4 regions of the Streptomyces sp. NPDC031466 genome follow, and region 2 is predicted to be linked to each of the others. Evidence: riboswitches for the same ligand, from Rfam matches in the RefSeq annotation. Region 2 holds a riboswitch; each other region holds the start of a gene.
The links. A riboswitch is a leader RNA that binds a small molecule or an ion and turns the genes downstream of it on or off. The one in region 2 is predicted to bind cobalamin.

Region 1 (7,352 bases), on a different contig from region 2:
CGGGAGTCGCCGACGCCTCTGAGCAGAGTTTCTGTCTGTGGTGACCATGAGGGCACGTTAAGCGACATATATCGCAGATGCCCGCAAAAGAGGTGCCAGAAGGGGGATGTGCACCATCAGAGGGACCGGGCCTACCACCAATAGGCGGGGTAGCGGGGGCTGCCCGGGCGTACCCGTGAGGCGGCCCAGCCGGTCACGACGAGCAGGACGGCCGACCCCAGCAGCAGCGGTACGAAGGTCCAGGGCGCCGGCGCGTGCAGGACGATCACCACGGCGGTCGCACACGCGGGCGAGTGCGGGGTGCGGGCCACCGTCATCACGGCCAGGCCGATCCCGGCCGCTATCGCCGCCGCCCACGGTGAACCGCCCGCGATGCCGAGCACCCCGTATCCGACACCGGCGCACAGCAGGTGGCCGACGACCACGCTGCGCGGCTGGGCCAGCGGCAGTCCGGGCGCACCGTGGATGATCGCGGCCGATGCCGCGAGCGGGGGTATCAGCACGGGCTCGTGGATGAGCGAGCCCACGGCGACCAGGGCCAGCAGGACGGCGGTGACGGCGCCGGCGCTGTGGGCGGCGGTGCGCGGCGGCGGCGGGGCCGGGGCGCGGCCCGCGAGGCGGTCCAGGACGCGGGGCCCGGCAGGCGAAAGCGGCGCCTCTATGGCTTCATCGATGCTCAAAGAAGTGATCTTTTTCGGGGCTCGGCCGTCAGGGGAGCCCCGCGCGGCAGGTGAGGAGAAGGGCAAACGCCCGCAATTCTACGCTTCTCCCTGTCGTCGCCGCAGGTCAGGGGTGCCGTCAGCCGCTCTCATGTCAGGGCCGCGAGTTCCTCCGGAGTACGCGGGCCCTCCCCCGCGCCGGCCGGGAGCCCGTGCGCCCGCAGCAGCTCCGCGACGGCGATGCCCCACGGCAGGCGCAGCCCCGCCTGGGCCAGCAGGTCCCGGCGGGCCAGCATGTCCGCCACCGGGCCGGTGCACACCCCCGAGGGCGTCAGCAGGGCCGCGTCGTCCGCCCATCGCAGGGCCAGGTCCACGTCGTGGGTGGCCATGACCACGGTGGTCCCGGTGTCCCGCAGGCCCTGCAGGGTGGCGAGCAGGCGCTCCTGGCCGTCGGGGTCGAGGCCCGCTGTCGGTTCGTCGAGGATCAGCAGGCGTGGACGCATCGCCACGGCCCCCGCGATCGCGGTCCGTTTGCGCTGGCCGTAGGAGAGGAGATGGGTGGGGCGGTCGGCCAGGGCGCTGATGTCCAGGGCCGCGAGCGCCTCGGCGACGCGCGCGCGGACCTCGGCATCGGGCAGACCGAGGTTCAGCGGCCCGAAGGACACGTCCTGTTCCACCGAGGCGGCGAACAACTGGTCGTCCGGGTCCTGGACGACCAGCTGAACGGTGGTCCGCAACCGCGTCAGACCCTTGCGGTCGTACGTGACCGGGGTGCCGTCGGCCCTCAGGTGACCGGTGTCCGGTCGCAGGCCGCCGCTCAGCAGCCGCATGAGGGTCGTCTTGCCGCTGCCGTTGCGCCCGAGCAGCACGAGTGCCCTGCCCTCGGCCACGTCGAAGTCCAGGTCGCTGAGGACGGCCGGCCCGTCCTCGTACGCGTAGGAGGCGCCGCGCAGCACCAGCAGGGGCTCGCTCATCCAAGAAGCCTTTCCATGACGAAGGTGAGGGCGGTCAGGACCGCCAGGAGTGCCACGCCCGCTCCCACGAACCGCCGCGAGACGCGGGCCTCGGGCACCAGCACCCGCAGGGTGCCGTCGTAACCGCGTCCGGCGAGTCCGCCGTGCAGCCGGCTCGCCCGGTCGAAGGCCCGCACGAACGACGTGGCGCCCAGACCCGCGAGGGAGCGCCAGGCGGCGGCCCGTGTGGTGTGGCCGAGGCGTGCCGCCTGCGCCTGGCGGATGCGGGTCATGGCGTCCAGGAGCAGGAAGCTCATCCGGTAGGTCACCAGGGCGACGTCCACGACGGGCGCCGGGATGCCCGCCTTGACCAGGCGGGGCAGCAGATCCGACATCGGGGTGGTGAAGGCGAACAGGAGCACGCCGAGCGAGGCCGCCGAGGTGCGCAGGAGCAGGCCTCCCGCCCGCGCGGGCCCTGACTCCGCAAGGCTGACGAACCCGTCCGGGCCGCCGAGCTGGACGAGCAGGGTCAGCGCTCCGGTGACGCAGAAGCCGAGCGGTACGCGGTAGGCGCGCCACAGTTTGCGCGGCGGCACACCCGCCGGGCCGAGCAGCAGGACGATCGCGGTGGCCGCGACCAGGGCGGCGCCCGGCCAGGGCGGCAGGGAGATCGCGAGGAGGGTGAGGCCGAGCCCGAGTACGGCCTTGTCCACGGGGTGGCGGCGGCGCCAGCGACTGCTGTGCGCCGCCACGTCGATGGGCAGCACTGCCGGTCAGAGCTGCCCGGTCTTGGGCTCGGCGCCCTCGTCATCCGGGAGCTGCTCGGCGTGGGCCTCCTGTGCCTGCCGGCGTTCGGCGCCCTGCCTGCGGCCCTTGCGCAGGCCGAAGTAGTACGCGAGGACGCCGGCGCCGAGGGCCGCCTGGAGGGCGAAGAGCGCGGATTCGATTTCACCAGAGGGGGGCTCGTACAGGGGTGAGAACCACGGTTTGTAGTCCGGCTCGAGTTCGGTGATCGCCGTCTCCGCCTGGGCGTCGGCGCCGGTGAACGGTTCCTTTTTGTGGTCGCCGAGCCCGAGCGCCAGGGGCAGCACCGCGAGCGCCGCCACGACCACGAGCAGCAGGAGGTTGATCTTCGTGTTCCGGCTCATCATGCGCTGGCCTCCCTGTGCGTCTCGTGCGCCTGCTGCTTCGCGGGGGTCTCCTGCGTCGCGGGGGTCTCGTGCGGCGTGGCGGGCCGTTCGGCCTGCGGCAGCACGCCGAGCCGCGCCAGTTCGCCCCTGCTGGACTGCACGAGCAACCGCATGACCAGGACGGTGAGCAGCCCCTCGCTGACGGCGAGGGGGATCTGCGTGACGGCGAAGATCCCGCCGAACTTGCCCAGCGCGCCGAGGAAGCCGCTGCCGGGGTCCGGGAACGCCAGGGCCAGCTGGACACTGGTGACGCAGTACGTGGACAGGTCGGCGACGAAGGCCCCGAAGAACACGGCGGCCATCAGCGGCACGTCGAACCGCCTGAGCAGCCGGTAGACGGCGTAGCCGGCCCACGGCCCGACGATCGCCATGGAGAACACGTTGGCGCCCAGGGTGGTGAGCCCGCCGTGGGCGAGCAGCAGGGCCTGGAACAGCAGTGTGATGGTGCCGAGCACCGCCATGATCGGCGGCCGGAACAGGATCGCGCCCAGTCCGGTGCCCGTCGGGTGCGAGCAACTGCCCGTCACGGACGGGATCTTCAGGGCGGAGAGAACAAAGGTGAAGGCCCCGGCGGCTCCCAGGAGCAGGGTGCTCTCGGGGTGTTCCTTGACCTCACGGGTCAGACAACGGACTCCGTGGACGACGAACGGCGCGGACGCTACGCCCCAGGCGATCGCGTGCGCCGGCGGGAGGAAACCCTCGGCTATGTGCATGGCTCAGCAGACCCTCTCCAGCACCTCGTGGATGGACAACGTGCCTTGGCCGGTCTCCTGGCTGACGGGTCGTACCGACCGGACTCCGCCTTCCCGGGCACATGTGTGCCCAGTGGCTGCCGCGAGGGCTGGAGCCGGACTTCCCGATCACAGTGGCGAGGGCCGCACCGGCATCACACCGGATTTCCCGTTCACCAAGGCGTGGTGACATTAGTGCGCGACGGAGGGGCCTGACAACTTGCCCGGGCGATTCCGATCGTGGTCAGACGAGCCCGACACCCTGCGGGAACGGCCCCACGAGGACTCCCGGTTCGCTCGAGCAACGCCCGTGCGGCGTGTCGGCAACACGAGAGCGACGCGTTCACTCGATCGTGAGTTTCGGCCGGGCCGCACCCTGCGGGTGGTCATCCTGTGAGCGGCGACACGAGACGGTGGCCGGGCGGATGGGCCCCGGCGGAATGTCCTCCTGGGGGAAATGTCATGACGCGGGAAGCGAGCCGCATCGTCGGCTTCGGCGAGCGGGCGGTGCTGCTGGCGGCGGGGCTGGCCGACCTCGGGGTCAGCACGCTGGGCACGGCGGTGGGTACGGTACGAGGGCTGCTGCACCGCTCGGACGCGGCGGACCTGGCGGCGGACGCCGAGCACGATCTGCTGGCGCGCGGGCGCCTCGTGCGGGACCGGTACGCGGCGGTGCCCCCGGCCCACCTGGAGATCCTGGCCCGGCGCGCGCTGGCTCGGCGGGCCGCCGATGGCGTCTGACCTGTGGGAACCCGCACGGTTCAAGGACCGCGTCGACGCGGTGCTGCGTGAGTTCGTCGGCCAGGAGGCCGAGCGCTTCGCGGACGTCGATCCCCTCCTTCATCCGGTGGCCGAGCAGCTGGCGGCGGCCGTCGCGGACGGCAAGCGGCTGCGGGCGGCCTTCTGCTACTGGGGCTGGCGCGGGGTGGGCCAGCCCGACAGTGACGCGCTGGTGCGGGCGGCGGCCTCGATGGAGCTGGTGCACGCCGCCGCGGTCGTGCACGACGACCTCATCGACGACAGCCCGCTGCGGCACGGCCGCCCCACCGCCCATGTGGCCCTGCGGGGCTGTGTGCCCGACCGGCCCCGCGCGTCGGCCGACGGCAGGTCGCTGGCGATGCTGGTGGGCGATCTGCTGATGGGGCTCGCCGGGCAGCTGTTCGCCGCCAGTGGTCTGCCCGCCGCCTATCTGGCCCGGGCCCGCCCCCTGTGGTCGGCGCTGGCCCGGGAGCTGATCGCGGGCGAGTGCCTGGAGATCCTACGCACAGGAGCCGACCCCGACACCGCGGCCTCGCTGAAGGTGATCCGGTACAAGACCGCCAAGTACACCGTCGAGCAGCCCCTGTTGATCGGCGGGGCGCTGGCGGGTGCGGCCGGCCGGCTGCGGGCGGGCTACACCGCGTACGGCCTGCCGCTGGGTGAGGCGTTCCAGTTGCGCGACGACCTGCTCGGCCTGTTCGGCAGCCCCGAGCGCACCGGCAAGGCCAACGCCGACGACGTGCGCGGGCACCGGCCGACGGCCCTGCTGGCCGAGACCTGGCGCCTGGCCGGAGCCGGTCAACGGGATCAACTGCGTGCCCTGCTGGGCCGGCCCGATCCGGGCGCGGCGGATCTGCACGCCGTCCGCGAGGTGATGTGCGCGCTCGGGGCGCCCGACCGTATCGAGGACATGATCTCCGTCCGGGTCGAGGAGGCCCTGGACGCCCTGCACGAAGCGGACCTGCCGACACCCGCCGCCAAGGCCTTGACCGATCTGGCGCATGCGGCGGCGGCCCGCCTGTCCTGACCCCCGCGTGGGACGGCGGCCACCCGGTCCTCGGCCTGCCTCCCTCGGCCGTGGCCATCACCTTGGAAGACGAGGAACCCTGTCATGCTGTACACCGAGGCATCGATGAACGCCTTGCGCGAACCCGGGGACGAACTGGCCGATGCCACCGTCGCCACGCTCTTCGAGCGCGGGGAGGTCGGCAAGTTCAACACGTTGATGCGTTACGTCTCCACCGCCGGCTCTCCCCTGCCGGACGGGCTGCCGGACGTCGCCAGGGACTATCTGGCGGCCACCAGCCATCCCCCGCCGTGGGTGGACTGGGGCGAGATGGAGAAGGCCCGGCTGTTCTTCATCGACAACAACGTGCACATCTCCACGGCCCTGTCCTTCGCCTCCATGCCCGCCTGCTACGTCGTGCCGGTCGTGGCGAAGCTGCTGTCGACGACCCACGGACTGGCGTACCCCTCCAGGCGGATGGCGGAGACGGGCCAGTTCACCGTCTACCTGATGCGGCCCGACGCCTTCGAGGCGGGCAGCCGTTTCATCCCGGCCGCGCAGAAGGTCCGGCTGCTGCACGCCTCCATCCGGCATCACCTCAAGCGGGAGAACCGCTGGGACACCGCGGTGTTCGGGACACCGATCTGCCAGGAGGACCTGATCGGCGGGCAGATGTTCTTCTCGCTGCTCGTGCTGGACAGCCTGCACCGGCTGAACATCCACATGTCGACAGAGGGTGCAGAGGCGTACTACTACGCCTGGCGTGTGGTCGGGGCGATGCTCGGCATCGACCAGGAGGCCGTACCGAAGACACTCGACGAGGCCCGGCAATTCCTCGACCTGTACATGATCCGTCACATGGGGCCCTCCGCGGAAGGCGTCCATCTGACCCGGCAGCTCATCGACCTGTACGAGGAGGTCGTGCCCGGCACCTTCTTCGACCCGATCGTCTCCGCCCTCATCCGCCACCTCGTCGGTGACACCTGCGCCGACTGGCTGGGCGTGCCGAGCACCGCGTGGGACACCGTGGTCAAGACCGTGCCCCGCCTCCTGGGGGTGCTGGAGACGATCGAGGACCGCTCGCCGCTGGGCGCCTGGGCGCTGGACCGCCTCGGCAGCCTCACCGCGACCCTGGAACTGTCCTCCCTCACCCGCGGGCGTGTCATGCACTACGCCATTCCGGAAGACCTCAGGAAGGAGTACGGCGTCTCCGGCTCGGTGCCCCGCACCGGCCGGTGGACCCCGCCGCCGTCCACGGTCTCCTGATCGGGCCCCGGGAGCGCGGTTCAGCCGGCGGTGCCGGAACGGATGGCGAAGACCTGGTCCAGGCCGGCGACGGTGAGGATGCGCAGGGTGTTGGCCGGGACGTCGACCAGCGTGAGGTCGGCGCCCGCCGCCTGGGCCCGCTGTCGGGCGGCGAGCAGGGCGGTGATGCCGCTGGAGTCGCAGAAGTCCAGGCCGGACAGGTCGATGACCAGGCTCTGGCCGCTGCTCAGGGCCAGGGTGTGGAGCTGATCGCGCAGGTCCGCGGACCGCTCGTAGTCGAGCGCGCCACTCACGTGCAGCACGGGACCGGATTCGGCGTCCTGGCGAGTGATGTTCAGTGGGCTCATCTCACTGCTTCGGTGTCGGACGGGCACTCGGGCGGGCGGGGACGCCGAGCGCGAGCAGGGCGGTGTCATCGTCCAGGCCCTCACCGAAGCCCTCCAGCAGCTTGGCCAGGGAGGTGATCACCGCATCGGCCGAGGTGGAGAGGGCGTCGTCGAAGAAGGCGCGCAGGGCGTCGTCGCCGAACATGCTCTCGCGGCTGCGTCCGGCGCGGGCCTCGGTGAGCCCGTCGGTGTAGAGCAGAAGCGTGTCGCCGGGACCGAGCGTGGCCTCCGCCGTGCTGAAGGGCGCGTCCGGCAGGGCGCCCACGAGCAGGCCCCCCGGGGTGGGGACGTAGTCGGTGTCGCCTGCCGCTCTTACGACCAGCGCCGGCGGGTGCCCGCCGGAAGCCAGCCGGATGGTGGCGCGCTCCCCGTCCGGTTCTATGACGCCGAAGATGGCGGTGC
Region 2 (7,352 bases):
CGAGCGGGGTGAGGGTGGCCTGGCCGTCGGCGAAGGTGAGCGCGCCGACGGCGGCGAGGCCGTGCAGCGCCCAGTCCAGGAGGGCCGGCAGCGGGGCGTCCTCTTCGGCGCGGTCGGCCGAGGCGGTCTCGGGGGTGGTTTCGGGGGCGGTCCCGGAGTGCGCGCCGTACGGGATCTCGCAGCGTTCGGTGCGCAGTTCGGTGACGCGCTGGTCCAGGAGGTCGAGCAGTTGCGGCACGGGGACCGGGCCCGCCGACAGTTGTAGGAAGGACAGGACCTGCGGCATGGCCTCGACGACCTCGGCGACCGCCGCGGCGGGCAGGTCGTCCGGCGCCGGATGGGCCAGCGACCAGGCGTCGAAGAGCGCGACCCAGCCGCGCAGCACGGCGGTGTCGTCGCGGTCCCAGGCGCGCAGGCGCCAGCCGGGGCGGGCGCTGTCGCCGTGCATCTCGACGAGGCCCGCGAGGCGCGCGGTGTCCCAGTCGGCGCGGACCTGAGCGGGGGTCAGTCCCAGCTCGGCGGCGGCCCGTTCGGCGGTGGCGTCGGTCAGGGCGCCCCTGCTGTCCGGCCGCGCGCCGGTGCGGCCGGGTCCCGGGCGCAGGGCGGCGTCGGCCCAGCGGGCGACCCGCACCGCGTCGGCGAGGCCCTCGCGTGCTCCCCGGGCCAGCTCGGAGGGCGCCGGCGTGCCCTCGGGCGGGCGGGGCGCGGGGCGGCGCGTGCGGCGGTTGCTCACCGCGCCGGGGGCGGCGGAGAGGGGGCGCGCTGGGTCGCGCTGGGCCTCCCCTCGCTTCTCGGCCCTCTGGCGGGGAGCACGGACGAGTCGGAGCCTGGAGTCGCGCGGGGTACGGGACGTCACGGGAGCAGTCTTCCTGTTGACGGTCCGAAAACCCAAACGGGATGGCGTCGGTGGCCCTCGGGACGCCGTGCGACAGGGATTTCGCGGCCGTGTCGGAGGAGGTGCGGACGGTCACATCAGAGGGGAGCGGACGGTCACATCAGGGGGGTGAGGAAACGGCGCAGGGCCTCTTCGTAGCCCGCCGGGTCGGCGTTCCACATGGCGCCGTGCGGGGCGCCGGGGACGACCCGCAGGGTGACCAGTTCGGGGCGCTGCCGGGCCAGTTGCCGGGAGCGGGCCCACGGGGCGATGGCGTCGTCGGGGCCGTGCAGGATCAGGGTCGGGACCCGCAGCAGGTCCGGACGCGCGGCCGCGAGGACGCGGTCGCCGCGCAGCCCCGTGCGGCCCTGTGCCGCGCGGACCGCGAGCGGCAGGAGCGGCCCCGGGGTGCGCCGGGCCGCGGCGAGGGCGCGCAGAGTGGTCTCCCAGTGGAGCACCGGGGAGTCCAGGACGAGGCCGCTGACGCGCTCGCGCAGCGCCGAGTGCGCGGCGGCGTGCAGGCACATGGTGGCGCCGGTGGACCAGCCGTGCAGGATGACGTTGCGCGCCCCGCGGCGCACCGCGTAGCGGATGGCGGCGTCCAGATCGCGCCACTCCGTCTCGCCGAGGTGGCCGAGGCCGTCCGCGGAGCGGGGGGCGCCCGGGTCGCCGCGGTAGGCGATGTCGAGCACCGGCAGTTGCAGGCGGTGCAGGAAGTCCATGACGACCATGGGGTGTTCACGGGTGGTGCCGAGGCCGTGCACGGTGATGACCCAGGTGTCGCGCAGCCCGGGCACGAACCAGGCGGGCAGGCCGCCGAGCTCGCCGGGGACGACGACCTCCTCGTGGTCGAGGCCGAGCGCCGTGCCCGGGTCGCCGAGGTGGACCTGCGGGGTGAGCCAGACCTTCGCGCCGGGCTCCAGGGTGCCGTGGGTGACGGATTCGAGGCGGCGCACGACGGTGTCCGCCTTGTGCGGGGCCCCGTCCAGGACCGGGCCCACGATCGCGTGGGTGCCGCTGCCGCTCAGGCCGTAGGTGCCGGGGCGCAGGCTGGCCAGGGCGCGGGTCAGGGAGATCTGGCCGGCGGCCGTGGCGTGCACGGTCAGGCGTGGCTCGGTCGGCAGCGGACGGCCCGCCGGGGCCTTGAGGGCGGCGTCGCTGGCGAATCTGCCCGCCGCGACCGCGGCCGCGGCTGTGCCGAGGGCTGCTGTGACTGCGGTGACGGCCGCTGCCGTCGCTTTGGCTGGGCGCACTGTCCCAGTGTCCGGGGGCAGGGGCCGTGGGGCCAGTGGGCGGGGCCCGCGGGGTGATGCGGGCGCGGAGCGTTTCCAGGGCAGCGCCCCGCCCCGTCGGCCCACGGGCCGGGAGCCGTGTGTACGCGTCGGTTCTGCCATACGTGTCTGGTGCCCCGGGATGGCGGTGTCAACGGTCGGGAAGCGGCTCGGCCGGATGCGGGCGCTCGCCGGGAGCGGAGTGTGCGGGAGCGGGCTGTCCGTAGCCGCGCAGTTTGTCGCGTGCCTCGCGCAGCTGGGCGTCGGACAGGAGGGTGGGGGCACGGCCGGGCACCGCGCTGGCCGTGAGCCACAGGCGGGACATCCACTCCAGCTGCGCGGTGCGGTCGTACGCCTGGGCCAGGGAGTCCCCGTAGGTGATGGTGCCGTGGTTGCGCAGGAGGCAGCCGGTGCGTTCGCGCAGGGCCCGGAGCATGTTCTCGGCCAGTTCGTCGGTGCCGTAGAGCGCGTAGGGGGCCACGCGGACCGGGCCGCCGAGGGCGCCCGTCATGTAGTGGACCGCCGGCAGCTCGGAGACCAGCATCGAGACGGCGGTGGCGTGCACGGCGTGGGTGTGGACCACGGCCCTCGCGTCGGTGGTGCGGTAGATCGCCAGGTGCATGGGCAGCTCGCTGGTGGGCGTGAGTTCCCCGAGGACGCGCCGCCCCGCGAGGTCGACGCCGAGCGCGTCCGCGGGCCCCAGCCGGTCGTAGGGCACGCCGCTCGGGGTGACCAGGACGGTGTCGCCGACCCGCACGGAGACGTTGCCCGAGGTGCCGACGACGAGACCGTCCGCCACCGTCCTGCGCGCCGTCTCGACCAGCTCGCCCCACGCCCGCCCGACGGCGTCCCGCTCCGCGCCCTGCCGCTGCTCAGTCATGGGGTGATCCTGCCAGCCGGGGGCGCGGCCCTGAAGGCCTCGCCGAGAGCCCGGGGCGGGTGAGATGGGTCTCGCGGAGGGGGTGGCGTGCCATTCCGCTTGGGGCGCGGAAGGGGGGTGCGCGAGGGCGCCCGGGAGGGTGGCGGAGGGCGACACTCCGGCTGGTTCAGGGGCCCCGAGCCGCCACTCCGTACGATCGCTCGCAGACGCCTGGAGGATATGGAGAGGCGGCGCTCCGCTTAGGGTCACCGCGTCGCCCGGCCCAGTTCACTTTCCGTTCACCCAGGTTGCCTACGTTTCTCATGCCACTGACGTCCAACAGAAGCCTGGGTAAATGGAACACATCACGCTTCTCCTCGGGATCGTGATCGTCACCGCTCTCGTGTTCGATTTCACGAACGGTTTCCACGACACTGCCAACGCGATGGCGACGACCATCTCGACCGGCGCTCTCAAGCCCAAGACGGCGGTGGCCATGTCCGCCGTGCTGAACCTCGTCGGAGCCTTCCTCTCCGTCGAAGTCGCCAAGACGATCTCAGGCGGCATCGTCAACGAGGACGGCCTCAAGACCGAGGTCATCTTCGCCGCGCTCGTCGGCGCGATCCTGTGGAACCTGCTGACCTGGCTGGTGGGCCTGCCCTCCAGCTCCTCCCACGCGCTCTTCGGCGGCCTCATCGGCGCCGCGGTCATGTCGATGGGCTGGTCGTCGATCAACGGCGGCACCGTCGTCACCAAGATCCTCATCCCGGCCCTCGCCGCGCCGCTCGTGGCGGGCCTCGCCGCGATGCTGGCCACCCGCCTGACCTACCGGATCGGCCGCAACACCGACACGCGGGCCACCGCCAAGGGCTACCGCGCGGGCCAGATCGCCTCCGCGGGCCTCGTCTCGCTGGCCCACGGCACGAACGACGCGCAGAAGACCATGGGCATCATCACCCTCGCCCTGGTCACCGGCGGGGTCCTGAGCCCCGGCTCGAACCCCCCGCTGTGGGTCATCGTCTCGGCCGGTGTGGCCATCGCCCTCGGCACCTACCTGGGCGGCTGGCGCATCATCCGCACCATGGGCAAGGGCCTCACCGACCTCCAGCCGCAGCAGGGCTTCGCCGCCCAGACCAGCGCCGCGACGGTCATCCTCGCCTCCTCGCACCTCGGCTTCTCGCTCTCCACCACCCAGTCCTGCTCCGGTGCCGTGATGGGCTCGGGCCTCGGCCGCAAGGGCGGCGTGGTCCGCTGGTCGACCGCGAGCCGCATGTTCATCGCCTGGGGCCTGACCCTGCCGGCCGCCGGCCTGGTGGGCGCGGGCGCCGAGTTCCTCACCCAGCAGGGCCCCTGGGGCGTCGCGGCCACCGCCGCGCTGCTCATCGCGGGCGCCACGGTGATCTGGGTGCTCTCGCGGCGCAACTCCGTGGACCACACCAACGTCACCGACGACGAGATCCGCCGCGCCGCCACCCCGGGCGCCGAGCCCGCGGGCGTCGTGACCACCGCCATCGCCGCCGTCTCCCCGCCCCCCGCGGGCACGCTGACCGCCGTCGGCGCCCCCGCCGGCGAACCGGTCAAGGCCACCATCGCGGCCCCGACCACGACCTCGACCGGCGCCATGGCGGACCCCGCCCGGCCCGCGACGGTGTAAGGACACATCAGCATGCACATCGACTGGGCAGCTCTCGGTTCGGTCTTCGGAGTCAGCCTCGCCGTGACGGTGGCTCTCGTGGGCCTGTTCACCCTCGGCGTCGTCGGCCTCTCCAAGCAGGAGACGGCCGCCGCCGCCCCGGCCGGCGGCTCCGCGGCCCTGGCCCGTACCGGCGCGTACGCCTGCTTCGCCCTGTGCGCGGCGGCCGTGGCGTACGGGATCTATCTGATCGTCGCCTGACGGCAGCGGTCCCCCGGTGGGGCGCGGGACGTGTCTTCACGTCCGGCGCCCCACCGTCGTATGTGGGGCTCCGCACACTCTCCCGCCGCAGGTCAACGGCGAGTTGACGGGCGTTCGCGGGGCGTGGTGGACTTCCGGGGCCAACTACGGCGGCAGAAGAGGAAGCCGGTGCGAATCCGGCGCGGTCCCGCCACTGTCACCGGGAGGCCGTCACGGACGCCCTCCCGGAAAGCCAGGAACTCTCGCCGCCGATCACGTCGAACCAGGGCGCGGACACCCTGAGTGAGGACATATCGCCATGCGCGGCCGCCCGTTGCCGGACCACTTCCCGAGCGTCAGCTCCCTTCTCGGCACAGCGGCCGGCTGAGCCGATGAGTGCCGACCGCGACTTCGCGTACGGCGCCGCCGCCGGCCTCCTGGGCGACCTGCTGCTCGGCGATCCCCGCCGCGGCCATCCGGTCGCCGGGTTCGGACGGGCGGCGGGCGCCGTCGAACGGCTGCTGTGGCGCGACCACCGCGGATGGGGCGCGCTGCATGCCGTGGTGTGCGCCGGGGGCGCGGCGGGTGCCGCCGCCCTCGCCGCCCGTCTCGTACGCCGCTCCCCCGCCGCGTCCGTCGCGCTGACCGCCGCCGCGACCTGGGCCGTGGTCGGCGGGACCTCGCTGGGCCGGGAGGCGCGGGCCGTCGGCGGCGCCCTCGAAGCGGGGGACATCGAGGTGGCCCGGGAGCGGCTGCCCCATCTATGCGGGCGGGACCCGCAGGCGCTGGACCGCGACGGCATCGCGCGCGCCGTGGTCGAGTCCGTCGCCGAGAACACCTCGGACGCCGTGGTCGGCGCGCTCGTGTGGGGCGCCGTCGGCGGGGTGCCGGGGCTCGTCGCCTTCCGTGCCGTGAACACCCTCGACGCGATGGTCGGGCACAAGTCGCCCCGGTACCGGCGCTACGGCTGGGCGTCGGCCCGGCTGGACGACGTCCTCGGCTGGCCGGGGGCGCGGCTCACCGCGGGGCTCGCGGCGCTGGCCGGGGGCTCGCCCTCGGGGGCGGTGCGGGCGTGGCGCGCGGACGCCGCCGAACATCCGAGCCCGAACGCCGGGCCCGTCGAGGCCTCCTTCGCGGGGGCGTTGGGCGTGCGGCTCGGCGGCACCCTCTCGTACGGGGGGCGGGTCGAGCACCGGCCCGTGTTGAACGCGGACGGGCGGGACGTGCGCGTGGCGGACATCGAGCGGGCCGTGCGGCTCTCCCGGCGGGTCAGCTGGCTGGCGCTGGGGGTCGCGGTGGCGGCCCGGCGGGTGCTGGGGTCGACGAGGTCGCCGCGAGCGGCGAAGTCAGGGAGAAGAGCATGAGCGGTGGACTGCTGGTCGCCGGGACCACATCGGACGCCGGGAAGAGCGTCGTCACCGCGGGGATCTGCCGGTGGCTCGCCCGCAAGGGTGTGTCCGTCGCGCCGTTCAAGGCGCAGAACATGTCGTTGAACTCCTTCGTCACCCGTGAGGGCGCCGAGATCGGCCGGGCGCAGGCCATGCAGGCGCAGGCCGCCCGCGTCGAGCCGAGCGCGCTGATGAACCCCGTCCTGCTCAAGCCGGGCAGCGACCGCTCCAGCCAGGTCGTGCTCATGGGCAAGCCGGTGGGCGAGATGAGCGCGCGCGGGTTCTTCGGGGGGCCCGGCGGCGCGTCCTGCGGGACACCGCGGGAGGGAGGGCGCCAGGCGCTCCTGGAGACCGTCGTGGGGTGTCTGGAGGAACTGCGGGGCACCTACGACGCCGTGATCTGCGAGGGCGCGGGCAGTCCCGCCGAGATCAATCTGCGGCGCACCGACATCGTGAACATGGGCATCGCACGCGCCGCCCGCTTCCCCGTCCTGGTGGTCGGGGACATCGACCGGGGTGGGGTGTTCGCCTCGTTCTTCGGGACGACGGCGCTGCTGAGTGCGGCCGACCAGGAGCTGGTGGCCGGGTATCTCGTCAACAAGTTCCGGGGGGACGTCTCGCTCCTGGAACCCGGCCTCGACATGCTCCTGGGCCTCACCGGCCGGCGCACCTTCGGTGTGCTGCCCTACCGGCACGGGCTCGGCATCGACGAGGAGGACGGCCTGCGGGTGTCCCTGCGGGGCGCCGTGCGGGAGTCCGCCGTGGCGCCGCCGGTCGGCGCGGACGTGCTGCGGGTCGCGGTGTGCGCGGTGCCGCTGATGTCCAACTTCACGGACGTGGACGCGCTGGCCGCCGAGCCGGGTGTCGTCGTGCGGTTCGTGGACCGGGCCGAGGAGTTGGTCGACGCCGACCTCGTGGTCGTGCCGGGCACCCGGGGGACCGTACGGGCGCTCCAGTGGCTGCGGGAGCGCGGGCTCGCGGACGCGCTGGCGCGCCGGGCCGCCGAGGGGCGGCCGGTGCTCGGGATCTGCGGCGGCTTCCAGGTCCTCGGCGAGCACATCGAGGACGACGTCGAGTCGCGGGCGGG
Region 3 (7,352 bases), on a different contig from region 2:
TCGCCGGTCGCGAAGAACGCGACGAGGCGGCCGATCAGGTGCTGCTCCTCGGGCGTCATCTTCGCCAGGTCGGTGACGTCCGAGTGCAGGTCGACCTCCTCCACCGTCCAGGTGTTCTTGATCGCGTCCCGGTAGCGCTCGTAGAAGTCCGGGTAGCGCATGGGGCGCAGGGTCAGCTCGAAGCCCGGGTCGAGGAGGTTCTTCTCGCTGTTCGTCGTGGTGCTCATTACTGGCAGGCCTCGCAGGACTCGGGGTTTTCCAGGGAGCAGGCGACGGCCTCTTCGGCCGTGACCTGCGCGGGGACGGGGGCGGTGGTGGCGGCGCCGGAGCCGGCCGCGCGGGCGATGCGGGTGGCGGGGCGCGAGCGCAGGTAGTACGTGGTCTTCAGACCCCGCTGCCAGGCGTAGGCGTACATCGAGGAGAGCTTGCCGATGGTCGGCGTCTCCAGGAAGAGGTTGAGGGACTGCGCCTGGTCGAGGAACGGGGTGCGCGCGGCGGCCATGTCGATCAGGCCGCGCTGCGGGATCTCCCACGCGGTGCGGTACAGCGCGCGGACGTCCTCGGGGATCCAGCCGAAGCCCTGTACCGAGCCGTTGGCCTCGCGCAGCGCCTCACGGGTCTGCGCGTCCCAGACGCCGAGCCGCTTCAGCTCCTGCACGAGGTAGGCGTTGACCTGGAGGAACTCCCCGCTGAGCGTCTCGCGCTTGAAGAGGTTGGAGACCTGCGGCTCGATGCACTCGTACACGCCCGCGATGGAGGCGATGGTGGCGGTCGGCGCGATGGCCAGCAGCAGCGAGTTGCGCATGCCGGTCTCGGCGATACGTTCCCGCAGGGCCGCCCACCGCTCGGGCCAGGTCAGCTCGACGCCGTAGTGGTCCGGGTGCAGCACGCCCCGCGCGGTGCGGGTCTTCTCCCAGGCGGGCAGCGGGCCGTTGCGGACGGCGAGGTCGGCGGAGGCCTCGTACGCGGCGAGCATGATCCGCTCGGCGATGCGGGTGGAGAGCGCACGCGCCTCGGGGGAGTCGAAGGGCAGCTTCAGCCGGAAGAAGACGTCCTGGAGGCCCATCGCGCCGAGGCCCACCGGGCGCCACTTGGCGTTGGAGCGCCCGGCCTGCTCGGTCGGGTAGAAGTTGATGTCCACGACGCGGTCGAGGAAGGTGACGGCGGTGCGGACGGTCTCGTCGAGGCGCTCCCAGTCGATGTCGCCGCTCGCCGTGTCCACGAAGGCGCCGAGGTTCACCGAGCCGAGGTTGCACACGGCCGTCTCGCCGTCGTCCGTGACCTCCAGGATCTCCGTGCAGAGGTTGGAGGAGTGCACGGTGTGGCCGGGCTCCGCCGTCTGGTTGGCGGTGCGGTTGGCGGCGTCCTTGAACGTCATCCAGCCGTTGCCGGTCTGCGCGAGGGTGCGCATCATGCGGCCGTACAGGTCGCGGGCCGGGATGGTCTTCTTCGCGAGCCCGGCGGCCTCGGCCTCGCGGTAGGCGGCGTCGAACTCCTCGCCCCACAGGTCGACCAGCTCGGGCACGTCGGCCGGGGAGAACAGCGACCAGTCCTGGTCGGCGGCGACCCGGCGCATGAACTCGTCCGGGATCCAGTGCGCGAGGTTGAGGTTGTGCGTGCGGCGCGCGTCCTCACCGGTGTTGTCGCGCAGCTCCAGGAACTCCTCGATGTCGGAGTGCCACGTCTCCAGGTAGACCGCGGCGGCGCCCTTGCGCCGGCCGCCCTGGTTCACGGCGGCGACCGAGGCGTCCAGGGTCTTCAGGAACGGCACGATGCCGTTGGAGTGCCCGTTCGTGCCGCGGATGAGCGAACCCCGGGAGCGGACGCGGGAGTAGGACAGGCCGATGCCGCCCGCGTGCTTGGAGAGCCGTGCGACCTGGTGGTAGCGGTCGTAGATGGAGTCCAGCTCGTCCAGCGGGGAGTCGAGGAGGTAGCAGGAGGACATCTGCGGGTGGCGGGTACCGGAGTTGAAGAGCGTCGGCGAGGACGGCAGATAGTCCAGGCGGCTCATCAGGCGGTACAGCGCGGCGACCTCGTCGAGCGCGCGCTCGCTGCCGTCCTCCGCCAGGCCGCTCGCGACGCGCAGCATGAAGTGCTGCGGGGTCTCGATGACCTGCCGGGTGATCGGGTGGCGCAGCAGATAGCGGCTGTGCAGGGTGCGCAGGCCGAAGTACTCGAAGCGGAAGTCGGCGCCGTCGGCGAGCGCGCCCTCCACCAGCGCGTCGAGCCGGGCCGCGTGTTCGGTCACGAAGGACGCCGTGCGGTCGGCGATCAGGCCCTCGCGGTGGCCGACCGCGACGGAGTCGGTGAAGGAGCGCACGCCCTGCGTCGCCGCCTCCTCGCGGATGCCGATCGACAGGAGCCGTGCCGCCAGCTTGGAGTACGCCGGGTCCTCGGAGATGAGCCCCGCGGCCGCCTCGGTGGCCAGCTCCCGCAGCTCGGCCTCGTCGGCCCGCGCCGAGCGGCCGCGCAGCGCGGCGGCGGCCACCCGGCCGGGGTCGGCGTCGGGCAGGTCGGCGGTGAGGTCGGTCAGGGTGCGCAGCAGCGCGGTCCCCGGCCCGTCGGTTCCTTCGGCACCCTGGGCGGTGGGCGTCGACGGCGCTGACGCGGGTTCGGCAGGCGCGATGGTCACGTGGGGGCACTCCCTCGCTCGGCTCTGGGCCAGGGGGGAGGGATGGGCGCACACGGGCGCACCCGGGCAGGGCGGCGTACCGCGTCCACCGGCCCACTCCACGAGGCCCGGACGGTCGGCACCCGGACCGGACGGTACGGGTGCGCTGCCGGCAGGTCCTCGGACTCCGCGTACGCCGAATGCGTACACATGCACCGTTGCGGGACAGTTCCGGACTTGCACCGGATTCCCCTGCGGCGACAGCGAGCACGAGCATACATCTTGTGCCGGGCCTTGGAGGCGGGCCCACATCTTGTGTCGGCTCGCGGGGGGCGGCGCCTACAGCGTCAGCGTGTACGCCAACAGCGGCACCGTCTCGATGGGCCTCCAGTCGCGTTCGGGCGCGCGCCGGAAGCCCAGGCGCTCGTACAGCCGGTGGGCGGTGTGCATCGACGTCTGGGTGGACAGGACGAGCCCGGTGCGGCCCGCGTCCTTGGAGCGCCGCACGCACTCCCGTACGAGCGTCTCGCCGACGCCTCTGCCGCGGGCCTCGGGGGAGACGGCCAGCATGCGGATCTCGGCCTCGCCGGCGCGGGCGATGTCCGCCATCGGGCCGCCGGACGGCACGTAGGTGACGCAGCCGAGCGCCTTCCCGTCCGCCGCGGCCACCAGGACCTCGGCGGCGGCCGCGCGCGCCGCCACGTCGCGCAGCACCGCGAGGTAGGGGTCGTCCGCCCCGAAGTCCAGGTGGCCGTCGGCGAGATAGGCCTGTGCGGTGAGGGCGCCGAGCGCCTCGTACTCGTCGGGGTGTGCGGGTCTGATCGTGAGGGTGGTGTTGTCCATGCGGCGCAGTGTGCAGCACGGGCACGGCGAAGGGCCGCCGAATTTCCGGCGGCCCTTCGTCATGCGGCCCTGCGTCACGGGGTCGTGTTCAGTGCGCGGCGCCCGCCGTCGCCGGCGGCAGCTCCTCGACGACGCCGGGGTCACCCGCGTCCGCGGTGTAGTCCTCGGGGGAGGTCTCGTCGATGCCGTCGGGGGCCTTCAGCGCCCGCATGGCGAAGGTGAGGACCACCGTCACGAGCACGTTCAGGACGAACGCGGTGAGGCCGATGTAGCCGATCTCGCCGATGCCCGGGATCGAGTCGGACGAGCCGCCGAAGTGCTTCTGCGTCGGCGAGGCGACACCGTAGGCGGCCAGCGTGCCGTAGACCATGCCGACCGCCCAGCCCGCGAGCAGCGCCCAGCGGTGGAACCAGCGGGTGAACAGGCCGCCGACCAGGGCGGGCATGGTCTGGAGGATCCAGATGCCGCCCAGGAGCTGGAAGTTGATCGCGACGGTCTTGTCCATGGTGAGGACGAAGACCAGCGCGCCCACCTTCACCAGCAGCGAGACCAGCTTGGAGACCTTGGTCTCCTGCTCGGGCGTCGCGTCGGGCTTGAGGAAGTCCTTGTAGATGTTGCGGGTGAAGAGGTTCGCGGCCGCGATGGACATGATGGCCGCGGGGACCAGCGCGCCGATGCCGATGGCCGCGAAGGCCACGCCCGTGAACCAGTCGGGGAACATGGTCTCGAAGAGCTGGGGGATCGCCAGCTGGCCGTTGTCCACCTTGATCCCGGCCGCGATCGCCATGAAGCCGAGCAGGGCGAGCAGGCCGAGCATCAGCGAGTACAGCGGCAGGATGGTGGTGTTGCGGCGGATCACGTCGCGGCTCCTGGAGGAGAGCGTCGCGGTGATCGAGTGCGGGTACATGAACAGCGCGAGGGCCGAGCCGAGCGCGAGCGTCGCGTACGTCCACTGGCCGGCCTCGGCGGGCGCGAGCGCGCCGCGCGGCTTGCCGGTCGCCGGGTTGGTCTGCGCGAAGGCGTCACCGGCCTTGGCGAAGATGTCGTCGAAGCCGCCGAGCTTGATCGGGATGTAGATGATCGCGACGACGATGACGAGGTAGATCAGACCGTCCTTCACGAACGCGATCAGCGCGGGTGCGCGCAGCCCCGAGGAGTAGGTGTACGCGGCGAGCACCGCGAAGGCGATCAGTAGCGGCAGGTCCTTGACGAACCAGTTGGTGTCCGGGCCGCCGCCGACGCCCATGACGTCAAGGACGGCCTGGATGCCGACCAGTTGGAGCGCGATGTAGGGCATCGTGGCGAGGATTCCGGTGACCGCGACGGCCAGCGAGAGCCCCTTGGAGCCGAAGCGTCCGCGCACGAAGTCGGAGGTCGTCACATAGCCGTGCTTGTGCGAGACCGACCACAGGCGCGGCAGGAAGGTGAAGATCAGCGGGTAGACGAGGATCGTGTACGGCACCGCGAAGAAGCCGGCCGCGCCCGCCGCGTAGATCGCCGCGGGGACGGCGACGAAGGTGTACGCGGTGTAGAGGTCGCCGCCGAGCAGGAACCACGTCACCCAGGTGCCGAACGACCGGCCGCCGAGGCCCCATTCGTCCAGGCTCTGGTTCTCGGCCCTGCGCCAGCGGGCGGCGAGGAAGCCCATGACCGTGACCGCGACGAAGAAGAAGATGAAGACGGCGAGCGCGACGCCGTTGACCCCGTCCTTCATGACCGCCCACCTTCCTTGCGGGCGCGCTGGTCGCGCTGCCACAGCTTGTACGCGGTCATCGTGAGCAGGGTGGAGATGATCACCCAGAGCATCTGGTACCAGTAGAAGAACGGGATGCCGATGAAGGTCGGTTCGACCTTCGCGTACGAACTCACCCAGAGCATTGCCACGAAGGGTGCGACAAGGCAGGCTGCGATGACCACGCGGACCGGTGTGACCACCGGTCTGTTCACTTCAGGCGCATCTGACATGTCGCGGCTCCGTTCCCTCACTTATCCCATGCTTAACGTGCGGGAAATCTAAGCCACAGTCTCGCTGTATGGAACCCCTGTCCGGATAACGGACTGGTCGATGTGCCTGCTCAACAGCAGCGGAACCCTTGCCGGGGGTCCGACTCCTGGCGGTCCGTCCGCATGCGCTCGAACGCGCGACGGCTGGGCACCGGCGCGGCCGGATGGTCCTCGCGTACGTGCGCCACATACCGCTCGTACGCCGACTCGCCGGTCAACTCGCGGACGTACCACCGAAGTCGGCGCAGCCCGCGCGAGGCCATGGTCATGGCGCGCACCACTATGCTCATACCGTCAACTTCGATTCCACGTAGGGCACTTCGTGCAGTGCGGTGGCGGCGGGGTCGCGCACGTGCCGTACGCACACCCGCGCCGCGTCGACGATCACGATGACGACGAGCAGGGCGAGGGCCGCCGAAAGGACGCCGTCCACCGTGGAGTTGGTGACGACGGTGTGCATGTCGTCCATGGTCTTGGCGGGCGGCAATATCCTGCCCTCCTCGATGGCGTCCCGGTAGCGGGAGCGCTGCGTGAAGAACCCCACCCGCGGGTCGCCGGAGAACACCTTCTGCCAGCTCGCCGTCAGGGTCACCGTCACGTCCCAGGCGAGCGGGACGCCCGTGATCCAGGCCCACTTGAGGCGACCCGACTTCACCAGCAGGGTCGTGCAGACGGTCAGGGCGACGGCGGCGAGGAGCTGGTTGGCGATGCCGAAGATCGGGAAGAGCTGGTTGATCCCGCCGAGCGGCTCATGGACGCCGACCCACAGGAAGTACCCCCAGAGGCCGGTGACGGCGGCGCTGGTCAGCACCAGGCCGGGCTTCCAGCTCACCCTCTTGAAGGGCTCGCAGACATTGCCGAGCATGTCCTGGAGCATGAAGCGGCCCACGCGCGTGCCCGCGTCGAGCGCGGTCAGGATGAACAACGCCTCGAACATGATCGCGAAGTGATACCAGAAGGCCCGCAGTGAGCCGCCCGTGACCTGGGAGAAGATCTCGGAGACACCGACCGCGAGCGTGGGCGCGCCGCCGGTGCGCGAGAGCAGCGAGGACTCCTCCACGTCCTTGGCGGCCTGCGCGAGGTCGGCGGGGGAGAGGGAGTACCCGAAGCCCGCGACGGCCTTCGACGCCTCCCGCACGGTGTCTCCGACGACCCCCGCCGGCGCGTTCATCGCGAAGTACAGCCCGGGATCGATGATCGACGCCGCGACCAGTGCCATGATCGCCACGGCCGACTCCATCAGCATGGAGCCGTACCCGATCATCCGGACCTGCGTCTCCTTCTGGATCATCTTCGGCGTCGTGCCCGAGGAGATCAGCGCGTGGAAGCCGGACAGCGCCCCGCAGGCGATGGTGATGAAGACGAACGGGAAGAGCGACCCCGCGAAGACCGGACCGTCGCCGCGCGAGGCGAAGTCGGTCACCGGGTCCATCCGCAGCGTCGGCAGCGTGATCACGACACCGAGGGCGAGCAGCAGGATGGTGCCGATCTTCATGAACGTGGAGAGGTAGTCGCGCGGCGCGAGCAGCATCCACACCGGCAGGATCGAGGCGATGAAGCCGTACGCCACCAGCCAGATCACCAGCGTCGACGGGGCGAGCGTGAAGGTGTCCGCGAGCGATGACTCGGCGACCCGGCGCCCGGCGACGAGCGCCGCCAGCAGCAGTGCGACACCGATGAGGGAGACCTCGCTGACCCGTCCCGGACGCAGGACGCGCAGGTAGAAGCCCATGAACAGGGCGATCGGGATGGTCATCGCGATGGAGAAGGTGCCCCATGGGGACGCGGCGAGCGCGTTGACGATCACCAGGGCGAGCACGCCCAGCAGGATGATCATGATGGCGAACGCGGCGAGCAGCGCGGCGGCCCCGCCGAACGGCCCGATCTCCTCCCG
Region 4 (7,352 bases), on a different contig from region 2:
GGCGGGACAAGGCCACCGGACAGTGGGAGATCGTGGAACGAGGGTCTCTCGACAGGGAGATGTGCAGGAGGACCAAGGGTGACGAGGAAGCGTTCGCCCGCTGTGTCCGCAACGCCTATCACGTGCTGCTGACCCGTGCCAGCCGCGCGATCGTCCTCTATTCGACGGACGAGGAGACGCGGAAGTACCTCAAGTCGCTCGTGCCCGACACGGAGATCCACGGCCTCCGGCCGACCTGGTCAAGTCTCCCGCCCGAGGTGCGTGTTCCGCACGAGGTGCGCCCCGCCAAGGGCGGCAGATCGCGGCACGCCCGGAAGAAGAAGGCCAAGCAGCGGCAGGACGAGAACGGCCTGACCCTGTTCTGACCACGGCGGGTCGAAGTGGGTGGCGGGCTCTCCGGACCCGCCACCTTCCTGCTCAGAAGAGCAGGTGTGCTGCCGCCGTCAGGGCCGCCACCAGAAGATTGGCGACGACCCCGATGGCGACGTCGGTCAGGACCTTGCGGAACCAGACGCGACGCGCGGGCCCGTACTCGGCAGGGTTCATGCGTGACCACTCCTTGGCGGTGAGAAGGAATGGTGGGGGACAACCCACCGGGCATCCGCGCACACACCGCGTGAAGCCACGCGGTGATACACCATCCGCTCCTCACATGCCGCCGACCGGCGCATGACCCGCACCCGTACCCTCCGGGAAGGTGCGCAGCGCCGAGCAGTTTAGCGGAGAGCGAGTCGCGCTTCCCGCGTCCTCGGGAACTACAGGACTCGGTCCTCGGCCGCTTTCCCGGGAAAGCCACCGTCGGGCCGGGGACCGGCCGGACCCGGTCATGACCGTCGACTGCCTGACGCAGGCGGTCGGTGACGTCACGACGCTCGTCGAGCCGGCGGCACCCGCCCTCCCCGGCGAGGTCCCGGGCGTCACGTGTCTCACCGCCCCGTGATCTGAATGCCCGTGCCGGAAGGCGTGCCTGCGCGGCCCGAGGGGACCGCACAGGCGTCCGGCGGCGCGCCGCCGACCGTGCCGGGCGTCATCCCCAGCGGTAACCGTCGCCGAAGTTGAGGGTGTGCTCCAGCAGGTCCTCCAGCGGGTCGTCGATCTGGCCGGTGCTGACCCGCGCGACCGTGGGCGCTTTGTGCGAGTTCTCGTGCGTCTCGTCGGCGTGCGCCGTGCCGGCACACCACACGGCCGGCGCCACCGTCACCAGTGCCCAACGGGAGAGCCTCTGCATCCAACTGCCGCTCACCGCAGCCTCCTCGCACCACACGTGTGGGCCGCCGACCGCGACCCGCTCACCGTGGGTAATCCTGCGGCGCCCGAAAAGTCACTGACGATCATACGAACGGGAAGAAGACAGTCGTATGCGCACCCGTCGCGCCATGCCCGTGTACGCCGTCCTGCTGAGGCCACTCGTTCTCTGTCTCGCGCTGTCGGCCGCCCCGGCCGTGGCCGCGACCGGGCGGGCCGTGGCGACCCCCGCCCCGCTGCCCCTCGCCGACACGCCGATCGGCGAAGGGGTCACGATCGAGGGCCCCTGATCAACACCCCGGCGTTTACCCGCCTGTTGTGACCGCGTCGGCGGCCTCGTCCTCGGGTGTCAGTTCGGCCGGGAAGCCGGTCCAGCGCAGCTCCGCGGGCAGGTGCCGCATGTCATTGAAGAAGACCAGCGAGGCGGGGCGTCCCGGCGCGTAACGGATCACGGTCAAAGCCGCGTTGCCGTGATTGAGGCCGAGCCAGCGCCACGGCGGTGCGTCGAGGGCGTCCCGCACGAGCCAACCGATCAGGAAGTTGTGCGTGACCAGCAGCTCGTGGCGCGGCTCGGCGCCGGGCACCGGGCCGGTGAAGCGTTCCAGGGCGGCGCGGGCCAGCGCGGGCCCGCCCTCCCGCTCCTCGGCGGGGAACCGGGCCAGCCGCTGGAGCGTCGACTCCGCGCTGTCCGGCGGGAGTTCGTCCCGTACGGGCATGTACGGGATGTAGTCCCCGGCGGCCTCGCAGCGGTGCAGGGGCACCCCGTCGAGCCGCTCCCCGACCAGCCGGGCCGTCTGCTCGGCCCGAGGCAGCGGCCCATGGTGGATCGCGGAGAGGGGCACGCCCCGCAGCCGCTCCCCGAGCAGCGCGGCCTGGCGCCGTCCGGCCCGAGTCAGCTCGCTCTCGTCGGCGGTGGCCTCACCGTGCCGGGCGAGATAGAGGTGCCGGACGGCGCTCCCGCTCACGCCCGCGGGCCCTCGTCCTCCAGATTGCCCTCGGTCTCCAAGTAGGCCTGCCGCAGCGCTTCGAGGACCGCCGGGTCGGGCTTCGCCCACATGCCGCGCGACTGAGCCTCCAGGAGGCGCTCCGCGATGCCGTGCAGCGCCCAGGGGTTGTTCTCCTGGAGGAACTGCCGGTTGGTCGGGTCCAGGACGTAGGTCTCCGTGAGCTTGTCGTACATCCAGTCGGCGACGACGCCCGTCGTGGCGTCGTACCCGAACAAGTAGTCCACGGTCGCGGCGAGTTCGAAGGCGCCCTTGTAGCCGTGGCGGCGCATCGCCTCGATCCACTTGGGGTTGACCACCCGCGCGCGGAACACCCGCGAGGTCTCCTCGACCAGCGTGCGCGTGCGGACCGTCTCGGGGCGCGTCGAGTCGCCGATGTACGCCTCGGGGGCCGTGCCCCGCAGCGCGCGCACGGTCGCGACCATGCCGCCGTGGTACTGGAAGTAGTCGTCGGAGTCCGCGATGTCGTGCTCGCGGGTGTCCGTGTTCTTCGCGGCCACCGCGATGCGCTTGTACGCGGTCTCCATCTCGGCGCGGGCCGGCCGGCCTTCGAGCCCGCGCCCGTACGCGTAGCCGCCCCACACCGTGTAGACCTCGGCGAGGTCCGCGTCCGTGCGCCAGTCGCGCGAGTCGATGAGCTGGAGCAGCCCCGCGCCGTACGTGCCCGGACGCGAGCCGAAGATGCGGGTGGTGGCCCGGCGCTCGTCGCCGTGCTCGGCCAGGTCGGCCTGGGCGTGGGCGCGTACGTAGTTGTGCTCGGCGGGCTCGTCCAGCGAGGCCGCGAGGCGCACCGCGTCGTCGAGGAGGCCGATCGTGTGCGGGAACGCGTCGCGGAAGAAGCCCGAGATGCGCAGTGTCACGTCGATGCGCGGGCGGCCGAGGTCCTCGTACGGGATGGCCTCCAGGCCGGTGACGCGGCGCGAGGCGTCGTCCCAGACGGGGCGGACACCGAGCAGCGCCATCGCCTCGGCGACGTCGTCGCCCGCCGTGCGCATCGCGCTCGTGCCCCACAGGGACAGGCCGACGGAGGTGGGGTAGTCGCCGTTGTCGTTCTTGTACCGCTCGATGAGCGAGTCGGCGAGGGCCTCGCCGGTCTCCCACGCGAGGCGGGAGGGGACGGCCTTGGGGTCGACGGAGTAGAAGTTGCGGCCGGTCGGCAGGACGTTGACCAGGCCGCGCAGCGGGGAGCCGCTGGGCCCGGCGGGGACGAAGCGGCCCTCCAACGCCCGTACCGCGTTGTCCAGTTCGGCCGTGGTGCCCTCCAGGCGGGGCACGACCTCGCGGGCCGCGAACTCCAGGATGGCGGCGACCTGCTCGCTCTGGCCCGCGGCCACCGAGGCCACGGCCGCGGGGTCCCAGTCCGCGTCGTCCATCGCCTGGACCAGCGCGCGGGCCTTCTCCTCGGCCTCGTCGGCGCTCACGCGCGTCGCCGCGGACTCGTCCAGGCCGAGCGCCTCGCGCAGACCGGGCAGGGCGGAGGTGCCGCCCCAGATCTGGCGGGCGCGCAGGACGGCGAGGACGAGGTTGACGCGGTCGCCGCCCGCCGGGGCGGTGCCGAGGACGTGCAGGCCGTCGCGGATCTGCATGTCCTTGATCTCGCAGAGCCAGCCGTCGACATGGAGGAGGAAGTCGTCGAAGCCGTCGTCGTCCGGGCGGTCCTCCAGGCCCAGGTCGTGGTCGAGCTTCGCGGCCTGGATGAGCGTCCAGATCTGCGCCCGGATCGCGGGCAGCTTCGCCGGGTCCATCGAGCTGATCTGCGCGTACTCGTCCAGGAGCTGCTCCAGGCGCGCGATGTCGCCGTAGGAGTCGGCGCGGGCCATGGGCGGCACGAGGTGGTCGATGAGCGTGGCGTGCACGCGGCGCTTGGCCTGCGTGCCCTCGCCCGGGTCGTTGACCAGGAACGGGTAGATCAGCGGCAGGTCGCCGAGCGCGGCGTCGGGGCCGCAGGCCGCCGAGAGGCCCGCGTTCTTGCCGGGCAGCCACTCCAGGTTGCCGTGCTTGCCGAGGTGGACCATCGCGTCGGCGCCGAAGCCGCCGTCGGCCGCGGGGGCCGCGATCCAGCGGTAGGCCGCCAAGTAGTGGTGGGAAGGCGGCAGATCGGGGTCGTGGTAGATCGCGATGGGGTTCTCGCCGAAGCCGCGCGGCGGCTGGATGAGGATGAGCAGATTGCCGCGCCGCAGGGCGGCCAGCACGATGTCGCCCTCCGGGTCGCCGCCGTCGCCCACCCGCGAGCGGTCCAGGAACATCTCGCCGGGCGGCGGCCCCCAGTGCTGCTCGACGGAGTCCCGCAGCTCCTGCGGCAGCGTCGCGTACCAGCGCTTGTAGGCGGCGGCCGGGATGCGGACGGGGTTGGCGGCCAGCTGCTCCTCGGTGAGCCATTCCTGGTCGTGGCCACCCGCGTCGATCAGCGCGCGGATCAGCTCGTCGCCGTCGCCCGAGACGAGGCCGGGGATGTCGGCCTCGGGGCCGAAGTCGTAACCCTCGGCGCGCAGCCTGCGCAGCAGCGCGACGGCGGAGGCGGGGGTGTCCAGGCCTACCGCGTTGCCGATCCGCGAGTGCTTGGTCGGGTACGCGGAGAGCACCAGCGCGAGGCGCTTGTCGGCGGCCGGGATGTGCCTCAGGCGTGCGTGGCGTACGGCGATCCCGGCGACCCGGGCCGCCCGCTCGGCGTCGGCGACATAGGCGGGGAGCCCGTCCTCGTCGATCTCCTTGAACGAGAACGGCACGGTGATGAGGCGTCCGTCGAACTCCGGGACCGCGATCTGGCTCGCGGCGTCGAGCGGCGAGACGCCCTCGTCGTTCTCCTCCCAGGCCGAACGCGACCCGGTCAGGCACAGCGCCTGGAGGATCGGCACGTCGAGCCCGGTCAGCGCGCCTGCGTCCCACGACTCGTCGTCACCGCCCGCGGAGGCCTCGGCGGGCTTGGTGCCACCGGCGGCGAGGACCGTCGTGACGATGGCGTCGGCGGGGCGCAGCGCGTCGATCAGCTCGGGCTCGGGGGCGCGCAGCGAGGCCACGTACAGCGGCATCGGGCGGGCGCCCGCGTCCTCGATGGCACCGCACAGGTCGTCGATGAACGCGGTGTTGCCGCTCATGTGGTGGGCGCGGTAGTACAGCACCGCGACCGTCGGGCCCTCGATGTCGCGGGCGGCGCGCTCCAGCGGGCCCCAGGACGGCGCGGGCGCCGGCGGGTCGAAGCCGTGGCCGGTGAGCAGCACGGTGTCGGAGAGGAAGCGGGCCAGCTGCTCCAGGTTCGCGGGGCCGCCGTGCGCGAGGTAGGCGTGGGCCTCGGCCGCGATGCCGACGGGCACCGTCGAGGAGGCCATGAGCTGGGCGTCGGGTGCCTGTTCGCCGGTGAGCACGACCACCGGCAGACCGCTGGCGATGAGCTGGTCGAGCCCGTCCTGCCAGGCGCGGACACCGCCGAGGAGGCGTACGACGACGAGGTCGGCGCCCTCCAGGAGCGAGGGCAGCTCGGCGAGGTCCAGGCGGGAGGGGTTGGCGAACCGGTAGTCGACCGGACCCCCCGCCGCGCGGGCGCTGAGCAGGTCGGTGTCGGAGGTCGACAGCAGCAGAAGCATGCGGGCGCAGGCCTTCCTCGGGGTGTCCGCGCCCCGGGTGGTCGTATGGACGGCAGGAGTTCCTGGCTCGCCCCACCTCGGTGGGGCTCACAGTGGCGGGACCGCGCCGGATTCGCACCGGCCTTCCTCCCTCGGGTCCTGGTGGACCCACGCCGTCGCTGGCGTCGGCGGACCTGGCGGGCCGCCGCCTGCATAGTAAGTCCTGCCCGCCGCCGGTGGGGCGGCCGCCTGCCGGGACGGCCCGTCTCGGGAGGCGACCGGCCGGATCGGCGTGGGTATGCTCGCCGCCATGCCGCCCAGCCGAGCACCTTCCATGAACCAGGGCGAATCCCCCCTACGTGATCGGGTGCGCGACCGGGGCGACGCCTGTCCCGGGGCCCTGCGTCTGCACCGCGCCGACGACGGCGCGCTGGCCCGACTCCGGCTGCCCGCAGGACTTTTGACGGTACGTCAGGCGCTGGCGCTGGCCAACGCGGCCGAGCGTCTCGCGGACGGGAACCACAGCATCACCTCGCGCGGCAACATCGAGCTGCGCGGCCTCGGCGAGAGCTGCGGCGGCGAACTCTCCGCGCTCCTCGCGGACGCCGGCCTGCTGCCCTCCGAACGCCACGAGCGCGTCCGGAACATCGTGGCCTCCCCGCTGGCGGGACTCGACCGACTCGGCCACGCCGACGTGCAGTTGTGGGCCCGCGAGCTGGATGGGCTCCTGTGCGGGCAGGACTGGACGACAGCGCTTTCCGGCCGTTTCCTCTTCGTTCTCGACGACGGGCGCGGGGATGCCGCCGGGCTCGGCGGCGATGTGACCTTGATCGCAGAATCGGGCGGTACGGCGCTGGTACGCGTCGGGGACAGCGCCCGGCGGCTCCCGGGCCCCGACGCCCCGCGCGCCGCCCTCGCCGCGGCCGGGGCCTTCCTCGCCGCGGCCCGCGAGGCGGGCAACGGCGCGTGGCGGGTGACGGAACTGCCGGCCGGGCGGGGCGTGGACCTGGCGGAGGCGTTGGCGGCGGCGGGCCTCACGACGGAGCCCGTGACGCCGGACGCCTCGCCGAGCGGGTTCCCTTCCGCCGGGCGACCGCCGGCCGGGGCGGCTTCTGGGCTGACGGAGACCTCCGCGGCGTCCGGGTCGTCCATCCCGTCCACCCTTGCCTCCGCGCCGCCCGCACCCCCCGCGCCCAGCGCCCCGTCGGCCGCCGCCCCGCCCGCCCCCGGCGTCATCGGTGACGCCGACCTGGGGTACGCGGTCGTGGTGAGTGCCCGGCTCGGCCGGGTGAGCGCTGCCCAGTGGCGTGCCCTGCTTCCCGCGCCCGGCGGGGAGATCCGGGTCACCCCGTGGCGCGGCTTCGTCGTCCCGGGCTTCGCGGACGAGGCCGCCGCGCGCGAGCGGCTGCGCGCACTGGCCGACGCCGGTTTCCTCACCGACCCCCGCTCGCCCTGGCTCGGCGTCGGCGCCTGCACCGGACGCCCCGGCTGCGCCAAGTCCCTCGCCGACGTCCGCGCGGACGCCGTCCCCGGCGCCGGGGGC

Region 1: another riboswitch for cobalamin. It lies ahead of ACZ5GP_RS09745 (energy-coupling factor ABC transporter permease); the one in region 2 lies ahead of ACZ5GP_RS06020 (cobalamin biosynthesis protein).
Region 3: another riboswitch for cobalamin. It lies ahead of ACZ5GP_RS23485 (ribonucleoside-diphosphate reductase subunit alpha); the one in region 2 lies ahead of ACZ5GP_RS06020 (cobalamin biosynthesis protein).
Region 4: another riboswitch for cobalamin. It lies ahead of cobN (cobaltochelatase subunit CobN); the one in region 2 lies ahead of ACZ5GP_RS06020 (cobalamin biosynthesis protein).

The regions. Positions count from the first base shown of each region.
Region 1 covers NZ_JBVIJT010000004.1:206,340-213,691, forward strand. The annotation lists gene ACZ5GP_RS09725 (HPP family protein) at 132-680, opposite strand; gene ACZ5GP_RS09730 (energy-coupling factor ABC transporter ATP-binding protein) at 809-1,633, opposite strand; gene cbiQ (cobalt ECF transporter T component CbiQ) at 1,630-2,379, opposite strand; gene ACZ5GP_RS09740 (energy-coupling factor ABC transporter substrate-binding protein) at 2,386-2,760, opposite strand; gene ACZ5GP_RS09745 (energy-coupling factor ABC transporter permease) at 2,760-3,515, opposite strand; cobalamin riboswitch at 3,546-3,729, opposite strand; gene ACZ5GP_RS09750 (polyprenyl synthetase) at 3,996-4,274, shown strand; gene ACZ5GP_RS09755 (polyprenyl synthetase family protein) at 4,264-5,319, shown strand; gene ACZ5GP_RS09760 (oxygenase MpaB family protein) at 5,404-6,564, shown strand; gene ACZ5GP_RS09765 (STAS domain-containing protein) at 6,585-6,911, opposite strand; gene ACZ5GP_RS09770 (PP2C family protein-serine/threonine phosphatase) at 6,913-7,352, opposite strand, start outside.
Region 2 covers NZ_JBVIJT010000002.1:699,972-707,323, reverse strand. The annotation lists gene ACZ5GP_RS06045 (hypothetical protein) at 1-856, opposite strand, end outside; gene ACZ5GP_RS06040 (alpha/beta hydrolase) at 991-2,127, opposite strand; gene ACZ5GP_RS06035 (class II aldolase/adducin family protein) at 2,297-3,025, opposite strand; gene ACZ5GP_RS06030 (inorganic phosphate transporter) at 3,360-4,658, shown strand; gene ACZ5GP_RS06025 (hypothetical protein) at 4,671-4,898, shown strand; cobalamin riboswitch at 5,009-5,162, shown strand; gene ACZ5GP_RS06020 (cobalamin biosynthesis protein) at 5,270-6,241, shown strand; gene ACZ5GP_RS06015 (cobyric acid synthase) at 6,238-7,352, shown strand, end outside.
Region 3 covers NZ_JBVIJT010000009.1:205,496-212,847, forward strand. The annotation lists gene ACZ5GP_RS23480 (ribonucleotide-diphosphate reductase subunit beta) at 1-227, opposite strand, end outside; gene ACZ5GP_RS23485 (ribonucleoside-diphosphate reductase subunit alpha) at 227-2,632, opposite strand; cobalamin riboswitch at 2,766-2,888, opposite strand; gene ACZ5GP_RS23490 (GNAT family N-acetyltransferase) at 2,951-3,454, opposite strand; gene mctP (monocarboxylate uptake permease MctP) at 3,543-5,168, opposite strand; gene ACZ5GP_RS23500 (DUF3311 domain-containing protein) at 5,165-5,419, opposite strand; gene ACZ5GP_RS23505 (YbdD/YjiX family protein) at 5,530-5,727, opposite strand; gene ACZ5GP_RS23510 (carbon starvation CstA family protein) at 5,745-7,352, opposite strand, start outside.
Region 4 covers NZ_JBVIJT010000011.1:300,605-307,956, reverse strand. The annotation lists gene ACZ5GP_RS27710 (DUF2075 domain-containing protein) at 1-365, shown strand, start outside; gene ACZ5GP_RS27705 (DUF6408 family protein) at 418-546, opposite strand; gene ACZ5GP_RS27700 (hypothetical protein) at 1,028-1,243, opposite strand; gene ACZ5GP_RS27695 (hypothetical protein) at 1,359-1,535, shown strand; gene ACZ5GP_RS27690 (histidine phosphatase family protein) at 1,551-2,210, opposite strand; gene cobN (cobaltochelatase subunit CobN) at 2,207-5,830, opposite strand; cobalamin riboswitch at 5,874-5,993, opposite strand; gene ACZ5GP_RS27680 (cobalamin biosynthesis protein CobG) at 6,108-7,352, shown strand, end outside.